Regions from separate parts of the Streptomyces sp. NPDC098781 genome, predicted to be linked through region 1. Evidence: riboswitches for the same ligand, from Rfam matches in the RefSeq annotation. Region 1 holds a riboswitch; each other region holds the start of a gene.
What was found. A riboswitch is a leader RNA that binds a small molecule or an ion and turns the genes downstream of it on or off. The one in region 1 is predicted to bind thiamine pyrophosphate.
Positions count from the first base shown of each region.

Region 2: linked by a shared signal. The riboswitch ahead of thiC (phosphomethylpyrimidine synthase ThiC) and the one ahead of thiO (glycine oxidase ThiO) in region 1 are both predicted to bind thiamine pyrophosphate.
Region 3: linked by a shared signal. The riboswitch ahead of ACIQWG_RS17245 (thiamine ABC transporter substrate binding subunit) and the one ahead of thiO (glycine oxidase ThiO) in region 1 are both predicted to bind thiamine pyrophosphate.

Region 1 is NZ_JBIWAK010000002.1:436,799-443,689, reverse strand. It holds gene pknB (Stk1 family PASTA domain-containing Ser/Thr kinase) at 1-967, opposite strand, end outside; gene ACIQWG_RS08080 (thiazole synthase) at 1,086-1,880, opposite strand; gene thiS (sulfur carrier protein ThiS) at 1,884-2,096, opposite strand; gene thiO (glycine oxidase ThiO) at 2,093-3,262, opposite strand; TPP riboswitch at 3,260-3,371, opposite strand; gene ACIQWG_RS08065 (hypothetical protein) at 3,424-3,774, shown strand; gene ACIQWG_RS08060 (NAD(P)/FAD-dependent oxidoreductase) at 3,807-5,024, shown strand; gene ACIQWG_RS08055 (Rv2175c family DNA-binding protein) at 5,101-5,466, shown strand; gene thiE (thiamine phosphate synthase) at 5,767-6,429, shown strand; gene metF (methylenetetrahydrofolate reductase [NAD(P)H]) at 6,625-6,891, shown strand, end outside.
Region 2 is NZ_JBIWAK010000005.1:107,183-114,073, forward strand. It holds gene ACIQWG_RS21270 (hypothetical protein) at 1-177, shown strand, start outside; gene ACIQWG_RS21275 (hypothetical protein) at 400-528, opposite strand; gene ACIQWG_RS21280 (hypothetical protein) at 603-1,442, opposite strand; gene thiC (phosphomethylpyrimidine synthase ThiC) at 1,591-3,414, opposite strand; TPP riboswitch at 3,407-3,596, opposite strand; gene ACIQWG_RS21290 (YibE/F family protein) at 3,929-5,614, shown strand; gene ACIQWG_RS21295 (SsgA family sporulation/cell division regulator) at 5,932-6,369, opposite strand; gene ACIQWG_RS21300 (IclR family transcriptional regulator) at 6,467-6,891, opposite strand, start outside.
Region 3 is NZ_JBIWAK010000004.1:82,303-89,193, reverse strand. It holds gene ACIQWG_RS17270 (GntR family transcriptional regulator) at 1-532, opposite strand, end outside; gene ACIQWG_RS17265 (NUDIX hydrolase) at 551-1,015, shown strand; gene ACIQWG_RS17260 (nuclease-related domain-containing protein) at 1,024-1,875, opposite strand; gene ACIQWG_RS17255 (hypothetical protein) at 2,321-3,346, opposite strand; gene rlmN (23S rRNA (adenine(2503)-C(2))-methyltransferase RlmN) at 3,618-4,724, shown strand; TPP riboswitch at 4,756-4,863, shown strand; gene ACIQWG_RS17245 (thiamine ABC transporter substrate binding subunit) at 4,944-6,065, shown strand; gene ACIQWG_RS17240 (ABC transporter permease) at 6,041-6,891, shown strand, end outside.

The DNA.
Region 1 (6,891 bases):
CGTCGTTCACCGGCAGGGGGCGCTGGATGTTCAGGGCCCGGGGGAGCACGCTCGTACGGTCGTCCGCGTTGCTGTGCTCCGCCGACAGTGCCTGCGGCGGCACCGCGTCCAGCTGGTCCTCGCTGAGCGCGGCGCGCGTCTCCCGGGCCTGCGCGAGCAGGGCCACGGCGTCGTAGGGGCGGAGGTCCGGGGTGCGGGCGGTGGCCGACGCGACCAGCTCGTCCAGCTCGTACGCCAGGCCCGGAACGGCGGCCGAGGGCGGCGGGACGTCCTCGTGCAGGTGCTTGTAGAGCACCACGGCCGGGGAGTCCCCGTCGTGCGGCTTGTCGCCGGTGAGCATCTCGTAGAGGACGACACCGCACGCGTACACGTCGACGCGGGCGTCGGCGGCGCCCGGCTGCTCTATCTGCTCCGGCGCGAGATAGGAGACGGTGCCGAGCACGGCACCGGTGGTGCTGGTCACGGTGTCCACGGACCGCACGAGCCCGAAGTCGGCGACCTTGACCCGGCCGTCGTCCCCTATCAGGACGTTCTCCGGCTTCATGTCGCGGTGCACGAACCCGGCCCGGTGCGCGGCGCCGAGCGCGGCGAGCACCGGCTCCAGGATGTCCAGGGCGGCCCGGGGCTGGAGTGCCCCGCGGTCGCGCAGCACGTCACGCAGGGTGCAGCCGGCGACGTACTCCATGGCGAGATAGACGTACGACCCGTCGGTGCCCTGGTCGAAGACCTGCACCACGTTCGGATGCGCCAACCGGGCGACGGACTTCGCCTCCCGGATGAACCGGTCGACGAACACCCCGTCGACCGCCAGCGCGGGATGCATCACCTTGAGCGCGAGCACGCGGTCCAGGCGGGTGTCCACGGCCCGGTAGACCGTGGCCATCCCGCCGACCGCGATCCTCGCGTCCACGCGATACCGGCCGTCGAGCACCTGCCCGACCAGAGGGTCTTGAAGGGTCGTATCCACGCAGGTGAGTGTACGAGCCGACACTGACACGGCTCTCGGTTCGGCCGGGATCGGGGCGGGACTGAAGCGGACCTGTGACGGACGCCTCATGGCCGAAGGCTTTCCATCGAACGCGTGTTCAGAATGCGGGGCGCTCCGGGTCCAGCCGTGCCATGCCCTCGACCGGCGACGACGCCTCCGCGAAGTGCCGCCGGGGAATCCGGCCCGCTCGGTGCGCCAGCCGCCCCGCCTCCACCGCGTGCCGCATCGCGTCGGCCATCAGCACCGGCTCCTGCGCCCGCGTCACCGCCGAGGCGAGCATCACACCCGCGCACCCCAGCTCCATCGCGAGCGCCGCGTCCGACGCCGTACCGGCACCCGCGTCCAGAATCACCGGCACGCGCGCGTGCTCCGTGATCAGCTGGAAGTTGTGCGGATTGCGGATGCCGAGCCCCGAACCGATCGGAGAGCCCAGCGGCATGATCGCCGCGCAGCCGACGTCCTCCAGTTTGCGCGCCAGCACCGGATCGTCATTGGTGTACGGCAGCACGGTGAACCCGTCGTCCACCAGCGTCTCGGCGGCGTCCAGCAGCTCGATCGGGTCCGGCAGCAGGGTCCGCTCGTCGGCGATGACCTCCAGCTTGATCAGTTCCGTACCGAGCGCCTCGCGCGCGAGGCGGGCGGTCAGCACGGCCTCGCCCGCGGTGAAGCACCCCGCGGTGTTGGGCAGCACCCGGATCCCGAGCTTCTCCAGCACGGACAGCACCGACCCGTGCACCGAGGGGTTCACCCGGCGCATCGCGACCGTCGTCAGCTCCGTCCCGGACGCGACCAGCGCCCGCTCCAGGACGTCCAGGCTGGGCGCCCCGCCGGTGCCCATGATCAGTCGGGACGTGAAGGACGTGTCGCCGATGACAAAGGGATCGTCGGCCATGGGTCAGCCTCCTTGGACGGCGGTGAGGACCTCGACGCGATCGCCCTCGGTGAGGGGCGTCGACGGCCACTGCGCGCGCGGGACGACGGTTTCGTTCAGGGCGGCGGCGACTCCGGAGGGCGCCGCGGTGAGGGAGCGCACGAGAGCGTCCAGGACGGTGCCCGGCTCGATCCGCCGGTGCTCGCCGTTGACGGCGATGGTGATCTGCTCGCTCATGCGGGCTGCTCCACGAGTGCGGCGGCGTCGAAGCGCCGGGGAGTGAACGGCCGGGCCTCCTCCGGGAGTTCACCGGTGGTCAGGACGTGCGCCATGGCGTCCCCGGTGACCGGCGTGAGCAGCACACCGTTGCGGTAGTGCCCGGTGGCCAGCGACAGCCCCGCCAGCTCGGTCGGGCCGAGCAGCGGCGCGTTGTCGGGGGAGCCGGGGCGCAGACCCGCCCGCGTCTCGGTGAGCGGCAGTTCGCTGATGCCCGGCAACAGCTCATGGGCGTCGCGCAGCAGCTCGTACACCCCGCCCGCGGTCACCGTCGTGTCCCAGCCCAGCTCCTCGCTGGTCGCGCCGACCACGAGTTCGCCGTCCTCGCGAGGCACCAGGTAGACATGGCTGCCGCGGACCACGGCCCGCACGGTGCGGCTCAGGAACGGCGCGTACCGCTCGGGCACGGACAGCCGCAGCACCTGTCCCTTCACGGGCCGCACGGGCGGCAGCACGCCGTCCGGGACGCCCGCGAGCCGACCGCTCAGGCTGCCCGCCGCGAGGACCACCTGCCCCGCGCTCACGGTCGCGCCGTCGCGCAGCACGACACCGGCCGCCCGCTCCCGCACCACCGACAGCCGTTCGGCCCACGAGCGGTGGAAGACCACCCCGGCCAGCTCGCACGCGGTCACCAGGGCCTGCGAGAGGCGCCGTGGGTCGATCTGGTGGTCCCCGTCGATCCGCAGCCCGCCGCGCACACCCGGCGCGAGCATCGGCTCCAGGCGCCGGCACTCCCGCCCGGACAGCCACTCGGCCTCCAGCCCCGACTGCCGTTGCAGCGCGTGCAGTTCGCGCAGGTCGGCACGGTCGTCGGCGTCCAGCGCGATGGCGAGGGTGCCGCACCGGCGATAGCCGAGGCCGTGGCCGGTGAGATCGGTCAGCTCGGCCGCGAAATCCGGGTAACGGCGGGCCGAGGCGAGGCTCAGGGCGAGCAGCGGCTGCTCGCCGTGGTGCACCTCCGAGACGGCGGCCAGCATCCCGGCCGCCACCTGTGCGGCCCCGCCGCCCGGTTCGGGGTCCACGACGGCCGTGGCGAGGCCGCGCTGTGCGGCCCGCCAGGCCGTGACAAGGCCGATGACTCCGCCCCCGATGACAAGGACGTCTGCTGTGTCGGACGTAGGCGACATGGGCGTCCAGCCCCTCCCTTCGCCGGCATGACCCGGATCAGGTTCGTACGGTCGGAGGCCGCCAGCCTCCCTCTCAGCCCGGTGCGTCCGGGCTCCCGCGAGTGCTTTACGTTGGCCACCCTAGCTCTTGGTTCCGCGCCTCTGTAAGGGAGCTCGTCGTCATGGCCCGCTCGCTCGACGGTCTCGTACTCGCCCCTGTCGCCGACCAAGCCCCAGGTCAGGTGGGTACGCGCACCCGGTTCACCTACCACGAGAAGGACGGGGAGATCTGGGCCGAATACGCGGGCGGCGACGTCGTACGCGGGTACCTGGTGGGCGCGAGGGAAGGCGACCGGCTGGACTTCCGTTACGTGCAGCTGAAGCGCGACGGGACGACCGCGTCCGGCCACTGTGTGTCGACGGTGGTGGAGCTCGCCGACGGCCGGGTGCGGCTGGAGGAGACCTGGGAGTGGGAGTCTCGGGCGGGCAGCGGCACCAGCGTTGTGGAGCAGGTCACTGAGCACGACTCCTGACTGACAAATTGTCAGTTGTCTATGGTGATCAGGTGAGCGAGCAGACGACGCAGTCGCAGCGGTCCGTGGTCGTAGCCGGCGCTGGCATGGCCGGTGTGCAGACGGCGGTCGCCCTGCGCGAACAGGGCTTCACCGGCACCATCACGCTGATCGGCGCCGAGCCCCATCAGCCGTACGACCGGCCGCCCCTGTCCAAGGCCGTACTGCTCGGCAAGGCCGAGGGCTCCGCCTTCGACGTCGACTTCGAGGCGCTCGGCATCGACCTCCGCCTGGGTCGCGAGGTGGCGGGCGTGCGCACCGCCGACCATGAACTGGACACCGAGGCCGGGCCCGTCCCGTACGACGTCCTGGTGCTCGCCACCGGCGCCGAACCGATCCGGCTGCCGGGCGCGGAGGGGGTCCCCGGCGTGCATCTGCTGCGCACCCTGGACGACGCCGAGCGGCTGCGGCCGGTGCTCGCCCGACAGCACGACATCGTGGTCGTCGGGGCCGGCTGGATCGGCGCGGAGTTCGCCACGGCCGCGCGCGAGGCGGGCTGCGCGGTGACGGTCGTGGAGGCCGCCGACCGGCCGCTCGCGGGCGCGCTGCCCGCCGAGGTGGCCGCGCCGATGACCACCTGGTACTCGGACAGCGGAACCCGGCTGCGCACGCGCACGCGCGTGGAGCGCGTCGAGCCCGGCGCGGTCGTCCTGGACGACGGCTCACGGCTGCCCGCGGGCGCCGTAGTGGTCGGCATCGGGGCCCGGCCCGCCACGGCCTGGCTGGCGGGCTCCGGAATCGAGCTCGGCGCGCACGGCGAGGTCCTCGCCGACGAACGCCTGCGCACCTCCGTGCCGGACGTCTACGCGGTCGGCGACTGCGCCTCCTTCCCCTCGGGGCGCTACGGCGAGCGTCTGCTGGTCCACCACTGGGACAACGCCCTCCAGGGCCCGCGCACGGTCGCCGCGAACGTCCTCGGCGAGACCGCCGCGATCTACGACCCCGTGCCGTACTTCTGGTCCGAGCAGTTCGGCCGCTTCGTCCAGTACGCCGGTCATCACGCCGCCGCCGACGCGACCCTGTGGCGCGGCGACCCGTCGGGCCCGGCGTGGAGCGTCTGCTGGCTGCGGGACGACCGTCTCGTCGCCCTCCTGGCGGTGGGCCGGCCGAGGGATCTCGCCCAGGGGCGACGGCTGATCGAGTCGGGCACGCCGATGGACGCGCGGCTGCTGGCGGACCCGGCGAGGCCGCTGAAGGCGGCGAAGGCGTAGCGCGTTGAGGCGACAGCCCCGCCCTCGCGGACCGGCCTGACTTCCTACTGTCAGTGGCAGATGGCAGGCTTGTTCCGTGACCGAGATTGACGCAAAGATCGATGCTCTCGTCCCCGCCTGGCTCACCCTGCCCGACATCGCCGAACAATTCGGCGTCGAGGTGACGCGCGTCCGGCAGCTGGTCAAGGAGGGCCAGCTCATCGCCGTACGCCGTGGTGAGAACCGCGCGCTGCACGTCCCTGCCGCCTTCATCGACGGGGACAAGGTCGTCAAGGGCCTGTCCGGGACCCTGACGCTGCTGCGGGACGACGGCTTCACGGACGAAGAGATGCTGGAGTGGCTCTTCACCCCTGACGAGAGCCTGCCCGGCACCCCCGCGCAGGCCCTCAGTGAGAACCGTGGCACGGAGGTGAAGCGCCGCGCCCAGGCGCTCGCCGTCTGATCCGAACCAGCGAATCCGAACATCGTCCGGCGTACGGGCCGGGCTCGCGGGCCGCGGTCGCGGTACAGCGCGCCCGGTTTCCGGGCAGGCCGAGGCACAGTGCCCGGCGGGCCGCGCGGGTGACCGAACGGCCGCCGCACAGGTGGCCGGGGCCCTGGGCCCGACCCGTACGCCACCGCCACGACGGCACCGCCGCAGCCGCCGGCAGGTGCCGTCCGCGCGCTCGGCTCCGGCTACCGTGCCTCCGTCCGGCACCCGCCCGACCCACCCGCCCGGCAACCCGACCACAGGGGGCACCGCATGTCCGACACCGTCACCGCAGACAGCGTCCGCAGTCAGCTCGCCGACGCCCGGCTCTACCTCTGCATGGACGCCCGCGAGCGGCAGGGCGACCTCGTGGAGTTCCTGGACGCCGTGCTGGCGGGCGGGGTCGACATCGTGCAGTTGCGGGACAAGGGCATGGAGGCGGCCGAGGAGCTGGAGCACCTCAAGGTCTTCGCCGACGCCTGCGCCCGGCACGGCAAGCTCCTCGCGGTCAACGACCGCGCCGACGTGGCGCACGCCGCCGGTGCCGACGTCCTGCACCTGGGCCAGGGCGACCTCCCGGTCCCCGCCGCCCGCGCCATCCTCGGGGACGACATCCTGATCGGCCGCTCCACACACGCCGACACCGAGGCCGACGCGGCCGCCGCCCAGGACGGCGTGGACTACTTCTGCACCGGCCCCTGCTGGCCCACCCCCACCAAGCCCGGCCGCCACGCCCCCGGCCTCGACCTGGTCCGGCACACCGCCGCCCTCGGCACGGACCGCCCCTGGTTCGCCATCGGCGGCATCGACCTCGGCAACCTCGACCAGGTGCTGGAGGCGGGCGCCCGCCGCGTCGTCGTCGTGCGGGCGATCACGGAGGCCACGGACCCGGGCGCCGCCGCGGCGGAGTTCGCCAAGCGGCTGCGGCAGGCGTAGGTCCGGGCGGACGACCACGCCGCACGGCGGTAACCCGCCCTCGCGTCTCACTCTGTGGTCCGCGCGCTCGAGTTCCGGTGGACTTGGGCTTGAATTCCGCCCTTGTTTGTCCAAGGGGCGGACAACAGTCCGACAAATCAGGCAAATATCCGTTGTCCGGTTGGGGGACCGGGGCCCCCTGGCTAACCTGCGAGTATGGCCCTCGGCACCGCATCCATCAGGTCGGACCACGCTCGTACCGTGCGCGAGATGCTCGCGACCGGCAAGACGACGTATTCCTTCGAGTTCTACGCCCCCAAGACCCCGAAGGGCGAGCGGAACCTGTGGAACGCTCTGCGCCGGGTCGAGGCCGTCGGACCCGACTTCGTGTCCGTGACCTACGGGGCGGGCGGTTCCACCCGTGCCGGCACGGTCAAGGCGACCGAGGCCATCGCCTCGGACACCACGCTCACCCCGATCGCC
Region 2 (6,891 bases), on a different contig from region 1:
GCGGCCCTGCACCGCACGCCACCGTCCGCACCGGCCGGCCGTATCCCGAACCTCGGCTACGACCGTCCCGGTTTCAGCAGCCCCGGCGACGGCTCCGCCACGGGCCCGCGCCCGAGCTTCAGCAGCCCGGACTACACCAGCCCGGACTTCGGAGGGCCAGAACACCAGCCGGAGTAGCCCCTCGGCTTGCGCCCCCGCCGTGAGCAGGCCCAGCGGGCCTCCTCCTCGACGGAACCCCGGGAAACCTCCCGGGGAGGCGCAAGCCGAACAGCCGGGCCCCGCGCCCGACTTCGGGACAGCACGTCTGCCGTCGGCACCGCACGCCCTACGCCGGTCGAGACGAGGGGCCAGCGGGCGCCGGGTGACTCCGTACAGCGCCGGAGCCACCCGTATGTGCATTCAGTCCGCGATCGGCAGACAGACCCGGTTGCCCGCTGCGGCGAACTCCTTCGACTTCTCGGCCATGCCCTGCTCGATCTCCTGGGCGGATCCGCCGTGGTGGCGACGAATGTCCCGGGAGATCTTCATCGATCTGTGGATCGGTGCCCACACGCCGCCTACGACGGTCAAAGCGCGCGGCGGCACGCGGAAGCTGACCCACGTCACCGCGCCGGCCGAACAGCACGGCTCAGGCTGGGTTGTGATCGCAAGGCCGCCAACCTGTGGTGATCATCGGGACCGGACAGGCTCTCGCCCACGGCCAACAGCGACAGGAGCTGCACGGGACGTCCGGCCGATGCTGCCGCCTCCAGCTTGTGATGGCCGTCGAGCAGGAAATGCGTCAGCCCCCAGTGCTCGTACTCGTCGGTCGAGTGGAGGCTCACCGCAGGCCGGCACAGATCCAGCGTCGAAACCGCGACTGCCGTCGGCACAGTTCCTCCCCGCATCCGCTCGACGTACTCCGCCACCCGTTCCCGGTCGTTCCACAGCGGAGGAACCATGGGTACGACGAACTCATAGAGATGCGCGGTGTCGTCCACCGCTGTCTCGAACGTGCGGTAGTACGGCGTGCGAGGGTGCTCCGGAAGGCCCCAGAACTGGTCAGGCCCCCAAGTGGCCACCTGCTCGGTGCTGAAGTAGTCGCCCTCCTGCCCCGGAGTGACCAACCGTGGCTCGACACGGAGCAGCAAGGGAAGGTAGTCGCCTTCCGGCAGCAGGGAGCCAAACGCACCCAGGATGCCGTCGTCCAGGTCTGAGACCTGGCCGGCGAGGCGTTCCCGCATGCCCTCCAACGACAGCGTCTGGCTGGCACCCTCGAGCCGCTGGAACAGGAACTGACACGTCCCACACCACATGGAGAGCTCGAACGCGGGCTTCCCATCGAGCACCAGCAGCCTCCGCCGCGGCGCCGCCCCCAGTTCGTGGAGTTCCGTCTCGAACCTCAGTCTCGCCTCAGGTCCGGGAACCCCGAGCCTGCGCGGCTCGCCAATGACCATGCTCATCACGCGCACGACCGTACGAGAGCTCACCGCTACGCACCAAGCCGGATTTCAGAACGAGCCGACCTGCTGTCCTTCGCAGAGCAGCACAAGCCCAGAACGAGCGAGGGCTGGGTGGCTCCGCTCACCATCGGAGCCACCCAGTCGCCTCTCAGTCCGCGAGGGGTAGGTAAACCCTGTTGCCCGCCTGCGCGAACTCCTTCGACTTCTGGAGCATCCCCTCAGCGACCTCTTCAGCCGTCGCCCCCGCAGCCGCCGTACCGCCGAACCGCTCTGTGATGCTTTGGCTAATCTTCATCGAGCAGAACTTCGGCCCGCACATCGAGCAGAAGTGAGCCGTCTTCGCGGGCTCGGCCGGAAGCGTCTCGTCGTGGAACTCCCGTGCCGTGTCCGGGTCCAGGGCGAGGTTGAACTGGTCCTCCCACCGGAACTCGAAGCGGGCGTCGGACAGCGCGTCGTCCCAGCCCTGCGCGCCGGGGTGCCCCTTGGCGAGGTCGGCGGCATGGGCGGCGATCTTGTAGGTGATGACGCCGGTCTTGACGTCGTCACGGTTGGGCAGGCCCAAGTGCTCCTTGGGAGTGACGTAGCAGAGCATCGCCGTGCCCCACCAGGCGATCATCGCGGCACCGATGCCCGAGGTGATGTGGTCGTACGCGGGCGCGACGTCGGTGGTCAGCGGGCCGAGCGTATAGAACGGAGCTTCATCGCAGATCTCCTGCTGAAGGTCGATGTTCTCCTTGATCTTGTGCATCGGGACGTGACCCGGGCCCTCGATCATGGTCTGTACGTTGAAACGCTTGGCGATCTGGTTCAGTTCCCCGAGAGTCCGCAGTTCCGCGAACTGCGCCTCGTCGTTGGCGTCCGCGATCGAACCAGGCCGCAGGCCGTCGCCCAGGGAGTACGTGACGTCGTACGCGGCGAGGATCTCGCAGAGTTCCTCGAAGTTCTCGTACAGGAACGACTCCTTGTGGTGCGCCAGGCACCACGCCGCCATGATCGAGCCGCCGCGCGAGACGATGCCGGTCTTGCGGTTGGCGGTGAGCGGTACGTACGGCAGCCGCACGCCCGCGTGGACCGTCATGTAGTCCACGCCCTGCTCGGCCTGCTCGATGACCGTGTCCTTGTAGATCTCCCAGGTCAGTTCCTCGGCCCTGCCGTCGACCTTCTCCAGGGCCTGGTAGAGCGGCACCGTGCCGATCGGGACGGGGGAGTTGCGCAGCACCCACTCACGGGTGGTGTGGATGTTGCGGCCGGTCGACAGGTCCATGACCGTGTCCGCGCCCCAACGGGTCGCCCAGGTCATCTTCTCGACCTCCTCCTCGATGGAGGAGGTGACCGCGGAGTTGCCGATGTTGGCGTTGACCTTCACCAGGAACCGCTTGCCGATGATCATCGGCTCGATCTCCGGGTGGTTGACGTTCGCGGGCAGCACGGCCCGGCCCGCGGCGATCTCCTCACGGACCACTTCGGGAGAAACGTTCTCCCGGATGGCCACGAACTCCATCTCGGGCGTGATCTCGCCGCGGCGCGCATAGGCGAGCTGTGTGACCGCCTGACCTTCTCGGCCGCGGCGGGGCAGCCGGGGCCGCCCAGGGAAGACGGCGTCGAGGTTGCGCAGATTGCCGCCACGCGGCGAGGTGTGCTTGATCCCGTCGTCCTCCGGACGGACGGGACGGCCCGCGTACTCCTCGGTGTCGCCGCGGGTGATGATCCAGTTCTCCCGCAACGGGGGCAGCCCCCTGCGGACGTCGGTCTCGGTGAGCGGATCGGTGTACGGGCCGGATGTGTCGTACAGCGTGACCGACTGCCCGTTGGTGAGGTGCACCTGGCGGACCGGCACCCGCAGATCGGGGCGGGAGCCCTCGACATACGCCTTGTGCCAGCCGATGGACTTCCCGGCCTCCGTGGACTTTTCGCCCTGAATGGGCTGTTCGTCCTGGCTGGAGGCAGGCGTGCGCGCGTCCTTGATGGTCATGAGACCTACTCCCTACGCCGGCATTACCCGGTAACAGGTTCGGCGGTCGACGCAGCCGTATCCGTCCGCAGACGTTTCGTGTGAAACATCACTCGCGATGGGTGATGTTTCATGTGAAACATCGCTGGGACGGAGGTCAGCGCCCTCTCAGCCCGGTGCTCCGAGCTCCCGCGTGTACAAAGGTGGCTCCACGCTAGCGTCAATTCGGGCGCGGTGAACAGGGGGCCCCAGTCGTTCTTGCGATGATCGGTCGGTGACCACGACGCATGAACCTCCGTACCCACCGCCTGAGCCGCGTCGCGGTTCGGGCGCCGGAAACGGCCCCCGCAGCGGCCCCGGGAACGGACCCGTGCAGGGCAACGGCCGTGCGGATGGGCGGGGTTCAGGGGTCCCCGGAGGCGGATTCGGCGGTAGTTACGGCCGTGGCCCAGCGGGTGGCGGCCAGGACGATCGCGCGCGTGGAAACGACGGCTGGGACGAGCAGGGCACCGGCCCCATTCCCCGGCCGGCAGGAATGCAGGACCACCGGGGCGGAGCTGGCAGGGGGTACGGGGGCGGACCTGGCTCCGGGGGCGGACCCGGCTCCGGTGGTCCGCAAAGTTACGGGCCGCGCTCGGGTGGCCCGCACGGCTATGGGTCGGGCTCTGGTGGCTCAGACGGTTATGGGTCGGGTCCGGGTGGCTCAGGGGGCTACGGGTCGGGCTATGGGCCGGGCTCTGGTGGCTCGGCGAGGCAGGGCCCGGGTGACCAGCCCGATCGCGACGCCGGGGGTGACCATGGGCACGGGCCAGGCTCCGGCGGCGGATCAGGCGGGCCGCATGGCGGCGGTGGCGACGGTGGCGGCCCCGGGCAGGGGAATGGGCACGGACACGGAGATGGGCACTCACACGGTCACGCCCACGGTCCCGCCGCTCCTGTCTCCCGGCATCTGCGCAAAGTCATCGCTGCGGTTCTGATCCCGTTCGCGGCGGCGGTGGTGGTGGGACTCGTGGTGCTGTGGCCGGGCGGTGCCCCGGGGCACGAACGCACCGGCGTCGGCTTCGACCGGCAGACACAGCAAGCCACGGTCACCAAGGTGGTCGAGCTGAGCTGCAAGGAGGCGGGCGGCGGCGCGGCAGTGCCTCCGACCGGCGACACCTCAACCGCCGAGGGTTCCTCCGCCGCGCAACAGGAGAGCGGCACCTGCAAGAAGGCGACGATCCGCGTCGACACCGGCAAGGACAAGGGCCGTACGTTCAACGAGATCGTGCAGCCGGACCAGTCGCGGCAGTTGCACGAGGGCCAGGAGGTCGTGGTCGCCTACGAGCCCTCCGCGCCCAAGGACCTTCAGTACTCGGTCACCGACGTGAACCGGCGCGTTCCGTTGACCGTCCTCGCCGGGATCTTCGCACTCGCCGTCGTGGTCGTCGGACGGCTGCGGGGCCTCATGGCGCTGATCTCGCTGGCCATCAGCTTCATGGTGCTCACTCTCTTCATCCTGCCCGCGATCCTCCAGGGTTCGAACCCGCTGGTCGTGGCGGTGGTGGGATCGAGCGCCATCATGCTGATCGCCCTCTATCTGTGCCACGGCCTATCGGCCCGTACCTCGGTCGCGGTGCTCGGCACGCTGATCTCGCTGCTGCTGATCGGCGTCCTCGGTTCGGTGTTCATCGACTGGGCCGCGCTCACCGGGAACACCGACGACAACACCGGCCTCATCCACGGGCTGTACCCGTCGATCGACATGAGCGGTCTGCTGCTCGCCGGCATCATCATCGGTTCGCTCGGTGTCCTCGACGACGTGACGGTGACCCAGACGTCCGCCGTCTGGGAACTGCACGAGGCCAACCCCACGATGGGCTGGCGCGGGCTCTATCGGGCCGGTATCCGCATCGGCCGCGACCACATCGCGTCCGTCGTCAACACGCTCGTCCTCGCCTACGCGGGCGCCGCGCTGCCCCTGTTGCTGCTCTTCTCGATCGCGCAGAGCGGCGTCGGCACGGTGGCCAACAGTGAGCTGGTCGCGGAGGAGATCGTGCGCACCCTGGTCGGCTCCATCGGACTGGTCGCGTCGGTGCCGGTGACCACGGCCCTGGCGGCCCTGGTGGTGTCGGCCGACCGGCCGGACACGGGGGCGATGCCGGTGGCGGCCCAGCCGGTCGCGGCGGGCCCGCAGCCGGGCCCCGGGCGCGCCGGGCGGGGACGACGGCGCAAGCGGTGACGCGGCGGGCGGGGACGACGGCGAGAGCCTATTCCGTGACGCGGCGGGCGGGGACGTAGTGAGAACCCATGCCGTGACCCGGCGACGGTGACGTAGTGAGAGCCCATGCCGTGACCCGGCGACGGTGACGCGGCGAGACGCCATGCGGTGACTGCCGGCGCTCACAGAGGCCGACCGCCGAAGACGTCCCGAGGCACTACCTCCGACTCCGCCCGTCCGGCGGAGCGTGAAGCACACCCGGCAGGGGCGGAAGCGCCCCTGTGCGCCCCTTGCACACCGGCGCTGAAGCGTTACGCCACCCTCAGCGCCGTAGCGCTTCAGCCGGCGCTCTGCTCCTCCGCGAGGATGCGGTCCAGGGCCTCGTCGAGGTGGGCGTCGAAGTCGGCGAGCGTGCCCTCCTGTCCGAGCGGCACGAGCTTGTCCGTGCGGTCGAGGAAGGCCACCAGGGGCGCCACGGAGGAGCGGAAGAGCGCCTGGTCCGCACCGACCTGAAGCCGGATCAGGACGTCGCCCAGCGTCTCGGCACCCGCCGGCGACACCCGTACATCTCCCTCACCACACGGCCGGCCCACCCCGTCGACCAGCAACTCACGGCCGAAGGCCCAGGTCACCGGGGCATCGCCGGGCAGGTGAAAGGTCAGGCGCACCGCATAGGGATCACAGGTCTCGTAGCGCAGCTCCACCGGGATGCGGAAGGAGAGCTCCTCGGAGACGAGAAAGCTCATCATGACCTCTGCCTGTACGGACTCGCGCATCGCCTACCCCGTCGGTTGCCTTCGACTGGCCGGGACCGGACCCCGAGCCTGGTGGAATCTTGCTGAACGTACACGAGAGATCACAAGGAGTGAGTTTTCAGATACTGATAGAGATCGCCAGTGACCCCAGGAGCCGCCCGACCTCCTCCTGTAGCTGACGTGCCGCCGACAGCAGCCGATCGGCCTGTTCGACGGGCACGGAGATGGCCATCGTCGCGGCCGTGGTGCCCAGCGTGATCGGGATGGCGGCGCACACCGTGCCCAGTGCGTATTCCTGACGCTCGGTCATCGGTTCCATCCGGCGAACCCGTTCGAGCCGGCGGAGCAGCGTGCGGCTGTCTCGGACCGTGTACGGGGTGATGGCCTGCACGCGATGGCGCTCCAGGTGATCGCGTCGGGCGTCCTCGTCCAGCTGGGACAGCAGACACTGCCCGATGGCGTGCGCATGGCCGGTCTCACGGAAGTCGGCCCATTCCTCGACCGCCGGATTGCCGGGGGTGTCCGAGACGCAGATGACCTCGA
Region 3 (6,891 bases), on a different contig from region 1:
GGTTCTCGGCGAACAGCTCGGGGATCTCCTTGACGACGTCCCACGGGAGGTACGAGGTCGCGGTCTCGACGGGCGTGCCGTCGCGGAAGTAGAGGCGGCGCCGGGCGAGGACCTGGGTGCCGGCGGAGACGCCCAATCGCTGGGCGGCATCCTCGGGGGCCTCCATGGGGCCGATATAGAGGACGCTCACCTTGGCTGTAGCGCCAGACTGAGCCGACTCGGCGAGGTACGCGGCCCTACCGCCCTGCCGCAGGGAGCGCCGGAAGCGATCGGACGAGCGGTGCCGCACCGGGGGCCGATCCTTCACCATCGAGCCCTTGCCGTGCCGAGTTTCCACGAGCCCGCTCGCTCGGACCTCGACCATGGCCTTACGGATCGTCCCGCCCGAGACTCCGTAGCGGTCGACTAGTTCCGACTCGCTCGGCACCATCTCGCCAGGCTTGAGGACGCCCGCGCGGATCTGCTGAATGATCTCTTCGGCGATCTGCACATACCGGGGTACGGACCTCTCGCCTCCTACTGCGGTTCCCATAGTCCTTCTCTGCCTCCTATGCTCCTGTATATGAGTCAATCACAGGAAGCAACGCCTCCGCCGCTGCACTCCGTATCTGTGGCCGGAGTAGTCGTGCGCGAAGACGGCCGCCTCCTGGCGATCCGCCGGGCAGACAACGGCACTTGGGAGCTCCCGGGCGGCATCCTCGAACTCGACGAAACCCCCGAGGCGGGAGTCGCCCGCGAGGTCCTGGAGGAGACGGGCATCCACGTCGAGGTGGACGAGCTCACCGGCGTCTACAAGAACACGACCCGGGGCATCGTGGCCCTGGTCTTCCGCTGCAAGCCGTCCGGTGGCACAGAGCGCACGTCGAGTGAGTCGACGGCAGTCTCATGGCTTACGCCCGACGAGGTCGCGGAGCGTATGGCCGAGGTCTTCGCGATCAGGCTCTTGGACGCCTTGGATGGCAACGGCCCGCATGTCCGCAGCCATGACGGCCGGAAGCTCCTCGGCGTCCACTGACCTAGAGATCAAGCTGTCTGCCACGCATGGCGATGGCGAGCGACGGCGTAGATCCGCTCTACCTCGTCAGTGGTCAGCACACCGTTGAGAGGAGCTAAGGCTGACACCTCTCGTTCGCGGTACACCCTCACTGTGAGCTGAGTGGCAACGACCTTCAGATCCGTGACGCCGACGAAGACCAGAACAGGCTCCACGGGGATGGCGAAGCCGCAGTAGTGCTCAAGCACTCGTTGCACGCGTTTTGCCTCGGCCCGGCTCTTGCGAGCGTACGGCTCGGGGCGACCGTGGTTGACCTGCACTGCATCGTCGCCAACCCATACCGCCTTCCGCGAATGATTCTTCGTGTTGACACTGAACACCCCACCTGGTCCGATCAGCAGGTGGTCGAGGTCTACCTCGCGCGGCAGCGGTATGGAGTGCAGCACGCGCCACCCATGACGCCGCAGCCGATCGAGTTCAGCGCCTACACGGCGTTCGCCCGTCATGCCCTTGCGCCAGGAATCTCCGCTGGCCGGACGGCCCAGGATCCGAGCAAGGGCCCGCGTCGTCAGACCCGCTGAAGTCTCCGTGACCTTGGACCGCAGTGCAGTTCCAGGCGAGTTGGAGGCCAGGTCATCACCAGGGGCGAGGGGCGGCAGCACAGGTGTAGGGGCCGGGGCTTCGGGTGGTGCCGGCGCATCGGCCGCACTGGGTAAGTGCTCTCGCAGCACGGCCACGACTGCGTCACGATGCTCGCCTAGACGGACCGTGATTCTTCCCGTCTTGCAGTCGGCCCAGCCAGCAGCCGTGCCGTCGGGGAGATTCGCATACAGACGATCGTGCCCATGCCGCTTCCACCGCACAACCTTGAGCTCAGCCATGGTCCCTGCCTCCTCGACATCGATGCAGTCATGGCAGCAACCGGGCCTCAGATCCACAAGAGCGCGATCGGGATAGAACTTTCCCTACTTCATCAAGGCCCGCGCACGGCGCGGGCGCGCGCCGCCTCTGCGGCGCGGCCTGCCTCCTGTCTTCGCCCCGGCTGGCCGCGCCCGGCGGCGCGCTCGGCGGCTGCGGGCATGAAGTGGGGAAACACCCTCTGTGGCTGGGGCGGTCGGCTCCACGGCTTTAGGCAGCCACTTTGGGGCGAGCCTCTAAGATCATGGCCCCAACGTCGTGCTTTAGCGGGCAGGTCCACAGACTGCCCGACGCGCCGGAAGCTTACGGGGCCATGATCACTCGCCCCAAAGCAGCTCCAGCCCAAAGCCGCTCCGCCGACCTCGTTCTTCCTGAATTCGAGTCGGTGCCTATTTCAAACGACTTCCGTTATGGATGATCTGTCAACCTGAGCAAGTGACGCATCCTCCACATTTCTTGAAGTGTGTGGGGTGCACTGGACGACCACTTTCGGTCCGCACTGTCGCCACTTTCCCAGTTTTGCACAATATCCATCACGTATTTTTTCTGAAATGGAATCCATTTCGTATCTTGAGCTTCAAAAAGACTGTGTGAAGAAAGTAGCCGTTCATTCACCTCGCGCTTCGAGAGGTGTGTCCGGACTTGCGCATAGACTTTAAACTGAATCGTTTTTACCTCGTACCCTACCCATGAAATGTTGATTCCGCTGTAATCCACGGGTTCGAGGTTTAGTTCCTCTCTCAAGCAGCGTTCGCCTAAGTCGAAGAAGTCTTCCGGTGGATCTCCCGGTGTTGTGTGCCTGGCAAGTTTCATGCCCTCGTTTGGTCCGACTGTCCATACGCCGCGCTTGAAGTCGACAGCGCCTGAGCGCTGCACTGCGAGGAACTCGTTATCCAGATTGAGGACGGCGACATTGATTTTGATCGACGTCGGTGGCGATGTTCGGGCGAAGGCGATAATGTCCCCATCTGCAAAGCTAGCGCGGATCCTGGATTGCGCCTCCGGGTGACGTCGCAAATATTCGACCGTCGCCAAGTGTTCACTATAGTCGCATGGAGTGATGGTGTATCGAAAGTCCTCTCCCTCGCGGCTTTCCCGGTGATCAATCGAGGCGTCGGTTAAGAAACCGATATCTCCGGTGTAGCGGCGGTGGAACTCGTCCGCGATTCGTTGCCATTCGCTTTCGTTGAACCACTGCTGCTGTGGGCGCGTCTCCGTCACTGAGACCTGTAGGTGATTTCTCTGTAACGGCCTTGCGGTCGTCCAGCGATTTAAGGGGAAAAGACCCACTTCAGCCGGGGTGAATCCTAGTGGTTCGTATTTTGGTTGCCTGATTCCTTCTGCTAGCGACCTCAGGCGTCCCCTTCGGACCCAAATGATATTCGTTAGCAATCCTGAGATAACGCCTAGGGCGAAGCCGATCAATTCAGACACGCCGCTAGTGTATTGAAGTAACTCGCAGAGGGCCAGAAGGCGGGCGAAGTTCCCGCAGGTGTATTTGCGTTCTATGTGTTCTCTTGTCACTGTTTGCGGCTATCCGCCTAGGGCAGGCTGATCGACATCCAACCCCATGCAGATGATCGCTTCCGGGCCGTCCCTGGGCCGTCCGAAGCCACCCAACGCTGACAGTCGGCACCCACAGGTGACCACCCCCACCCCGCTCTGGCCTGGGCCCCCGGAGTTGATCTGCCACACTGGACGGGTTATGCCTGCACCCGGAGAACTCACATTCGTCGCCCCCCGCGGAGCCAAGAAGCCCCCGCGGCACCTTGCTGATCTCACGCCCGGTGAGCGTAAGGACGTCGTCGCTGCTGTCGGGGAGAAGCCGTTTCGTGCCAAGCAGCTGTCGCAGCACTACTTCGCGCGGTACACGCACGACCCCGAGCAGTGGACCGACATCCCGGCCGGGTCGCGGGCCAAGCTGCGGGAGGAGCTGTTCCCGGAGCTGATGACCGTCGTGCGGCATCTGTCGACCGACCAGGGTGAGACGCGCAAGACGCTGTGGCGGCTGTTCGACGGGACGCTCGTGGAGTCGGTGCTGATGCGGTACCCGGACCGGGTGACCATGTGCATCAGCTCCCAGGCGGGGTGCGGGATGAACTGCCCGTTCTGTGCCACGGGGCAGGCGGGGCTGGACCGGAATCTGTCCACCGCCGAGATCGTGCACCAGATCGTGGACGGGATGCGGGCGCTCAGGGACGGCGACGTGCCCGGTGGGCCCGCTCGGCTTTCCAACATCGTCTTCATGGGGATGGGGGAGCCGCTCGCCAACTACAACCGGGTCGTGGGCGCGATTCGCCGGCTCACCGATCCCGAGCCCGACGGGCTGGGGCTCTCGCAGCGTGGGATCACCGTCTCGACCGTCGGTCTGGTCCCGGCGATCCACCGGTTCGCCGACGAGGGCTTCAAGTGCCGGCTCGCGATCTCGCTGCACGCGCCCGACGACGAGCTGCGCGACACCCTCGTCCCCGTGAACACGCGGTGGAAGGTGCGCGAGGTCCTGGACGCCGGGTTCGAGTACGTCGAGAAGAGCGGCCGTCGGCTGTCCATCGAGTACGCCCTGATCCGGGACATCAACGACCAGGCCTGGCGTGGTGACCGGCTCGGGCGGCTGCTCAAGGGCAAGCCGGTGCATGTCAATCTGATTCCGCTGAATCCGACTCCGGGCTCGAAGTGGACTGCCTCCCGCCCCGAGGACGAGAAGGCGTTCGTCGAGGCGATCGCCGCGCATGGTGTACCGGTGACGGTCCGGGACACCCGTGGTCAGGAGATCGACGGGGCCTGCGGCCAGCTCGCGGCCACCGAGCGGTAATCTGAGCGCGTACGCCCGTACCTACATCTTCATATTCCGACAGGGGAGCGCCACAGCGCTGAGAGTGCGGCAATCGGGCCGCAGACCCTCTGAACCTCGCCCAGGTCATTCTGGGTAGGAAGTTCGGTCATCACTCAAGCTGTTGCGCCCTGCCCGGGAGCCGAAGAGGGCTCTCGGGCAGGGCCGCGTCTCTTCCTGGTCAACCCCAGGAGGAATCAAGTGAGCATCACCAGGAAGGCCACGGTCTTCGTCGTCGGGCTCGGCCTCGTCACGCTGTCCGCGTGCGGTTCGTCCGACTCCGGCAGCGGCGACGGCGCGTCCACGAGCAAGACCGTGACGCTCGTCAGCCATGACTCGTGGGCCGTTTCGAAGAGCGTCCTCGCCGCGTTCGAGAAGCAGTCCGGCTACAAGGTCAGGGTCCTTCAGGACGGCGACGCCGGGCAGGCCGTCAACAAGGCGATCCTGACCAAGGACAACCCGCAGGGCGACGTCTTCTTCGGCGTCGACAACACCCTGCTCTCCCGCGCCCTCGACAACGGGCTGTTCCAGTCGTACGAGGCCAAGGATGCCGACCTGATCCTGCCCGAGTACCGGGTCGACCAGGACCAGCACCGGGTCACGCCCGTCGACACCGGCGACATCTGCGTCAACTACGACAAGGCGTACTTCAGCGAGCACAAGCTGACGCCGCCCAGCTCGTTCGACGATCTCGTCAAGCCCGAGTACAAGGACCTTCTCGTCACCGAGAACGCCTCCACCTCCTCGCCCGGTCTCGGCTTCCTGCTGGGCACCGCCGCCCGGTACGGCGATGGGGGCACCTCCCGCTCGAGCGAAGCCGAGAGTGGGGGAGGCTGGCAGGACTACTGGAAGAAGCTCAAGGCCAACGGCGTGAAGGTGGTCGACGGCTGGGAGCAGGCGTACAACGAGGAGTTCTCCGGGTCGGCCGGCGGCAAGAAGGCCAAGGGCGACCGTCCGCTCGTCGTCTCGTACGCCTCCTCGCCGCCCGCCGAGGTGATCTACGCCGATCCGAAGCCGGCCACCGCGCCGACGGGTGTCGCGACCGGTACCTGCTTCCGGCAGGTCGAGTACGCCGGACTGCTCGCGGGCGCCGGGAACACCGAGGGCGGCAAGGCACTCCTCGACTTCCTGCTGACCAAGACCTTCCAGGACGACATGCCGCTGAACATGTTCGTCTACCCCGTGCGTGAAGCCGCCCAGGTGCCCGAGGAGTTCACGAAGTACGGCCCGCAGGCCGAGAACCCCGAGACCCTGGACCCGGCGAAGATCGCCGACAACCGTGACGACTGGGTCAAGTCGTGGACCTCGCTCGTACTGAAGTAGCGGCCCCGGCTTCGGCATCCCGCAAGAGGGGCGCGGCGGCGCGGCTCGGCCTCGTCGCCGTGCCCGTCGCGTTCTTCGCGGTCTTCTTCGCCTACCCCGTCACGGCGATCGTCGCGCGCGGTCTGAACATCGACGGGGTGTGGCGGTTCGGGCGGCTGTGGGACGTGCTCGGGCAGTCCGACATCCGGCACGTCCTGTGGTTCACCACCTGGCAGGCGCTCGCCTCCACCGCGCTGACCCTGCTGATCGCGCTGCCGGGTGCCTATGTCTTCGCCCGCTTCGACTTCCCCGGCAAACAGGTCCTGCGGGCCGTGGTGACCGTGCCCTTCGTGCTGCCGACGGTCGTGGTCGGTACGGCGTTCCTCGCGCTCGTCGGCCGCGGCGGGCTGCTCGACGAGCTGTGGGGCGTACGCCTCGACACCACCGTGTGGGCCATCCTGCTCGCGCATGTCTTCTTCAACTACGCCGTCGTCGTACGGACGGTGGGAGGGCTCTGGGCGCAGCTGGATCCTCGGCAGGAGGAGGCCGCGCGCATGCTGGGCGCCTCGCCGCTGAAAGCCTGGCGGCAGGTCACCCTCCCGGCCCTCGCGCCCGCCGTGGCCGCCGCCGCGCTCATGGTCTTCCTGTTCACCTTCACCTCCTTCGGCGTGGTGCAGATCCTCGGCGGACCGACCTTCTCCACCCTGGAGGTGGAGATCTACCGGCAGACCTCCGAGATCTTCGACCTGTCCACGGCCGCGGTCCTGACGATCATCCAGTTCCTGGCGGTGGCGGCGATCCTCGCCGTGCACGCCTGGACGGTACGGCGGCGGGAGAGCGCCCTGCG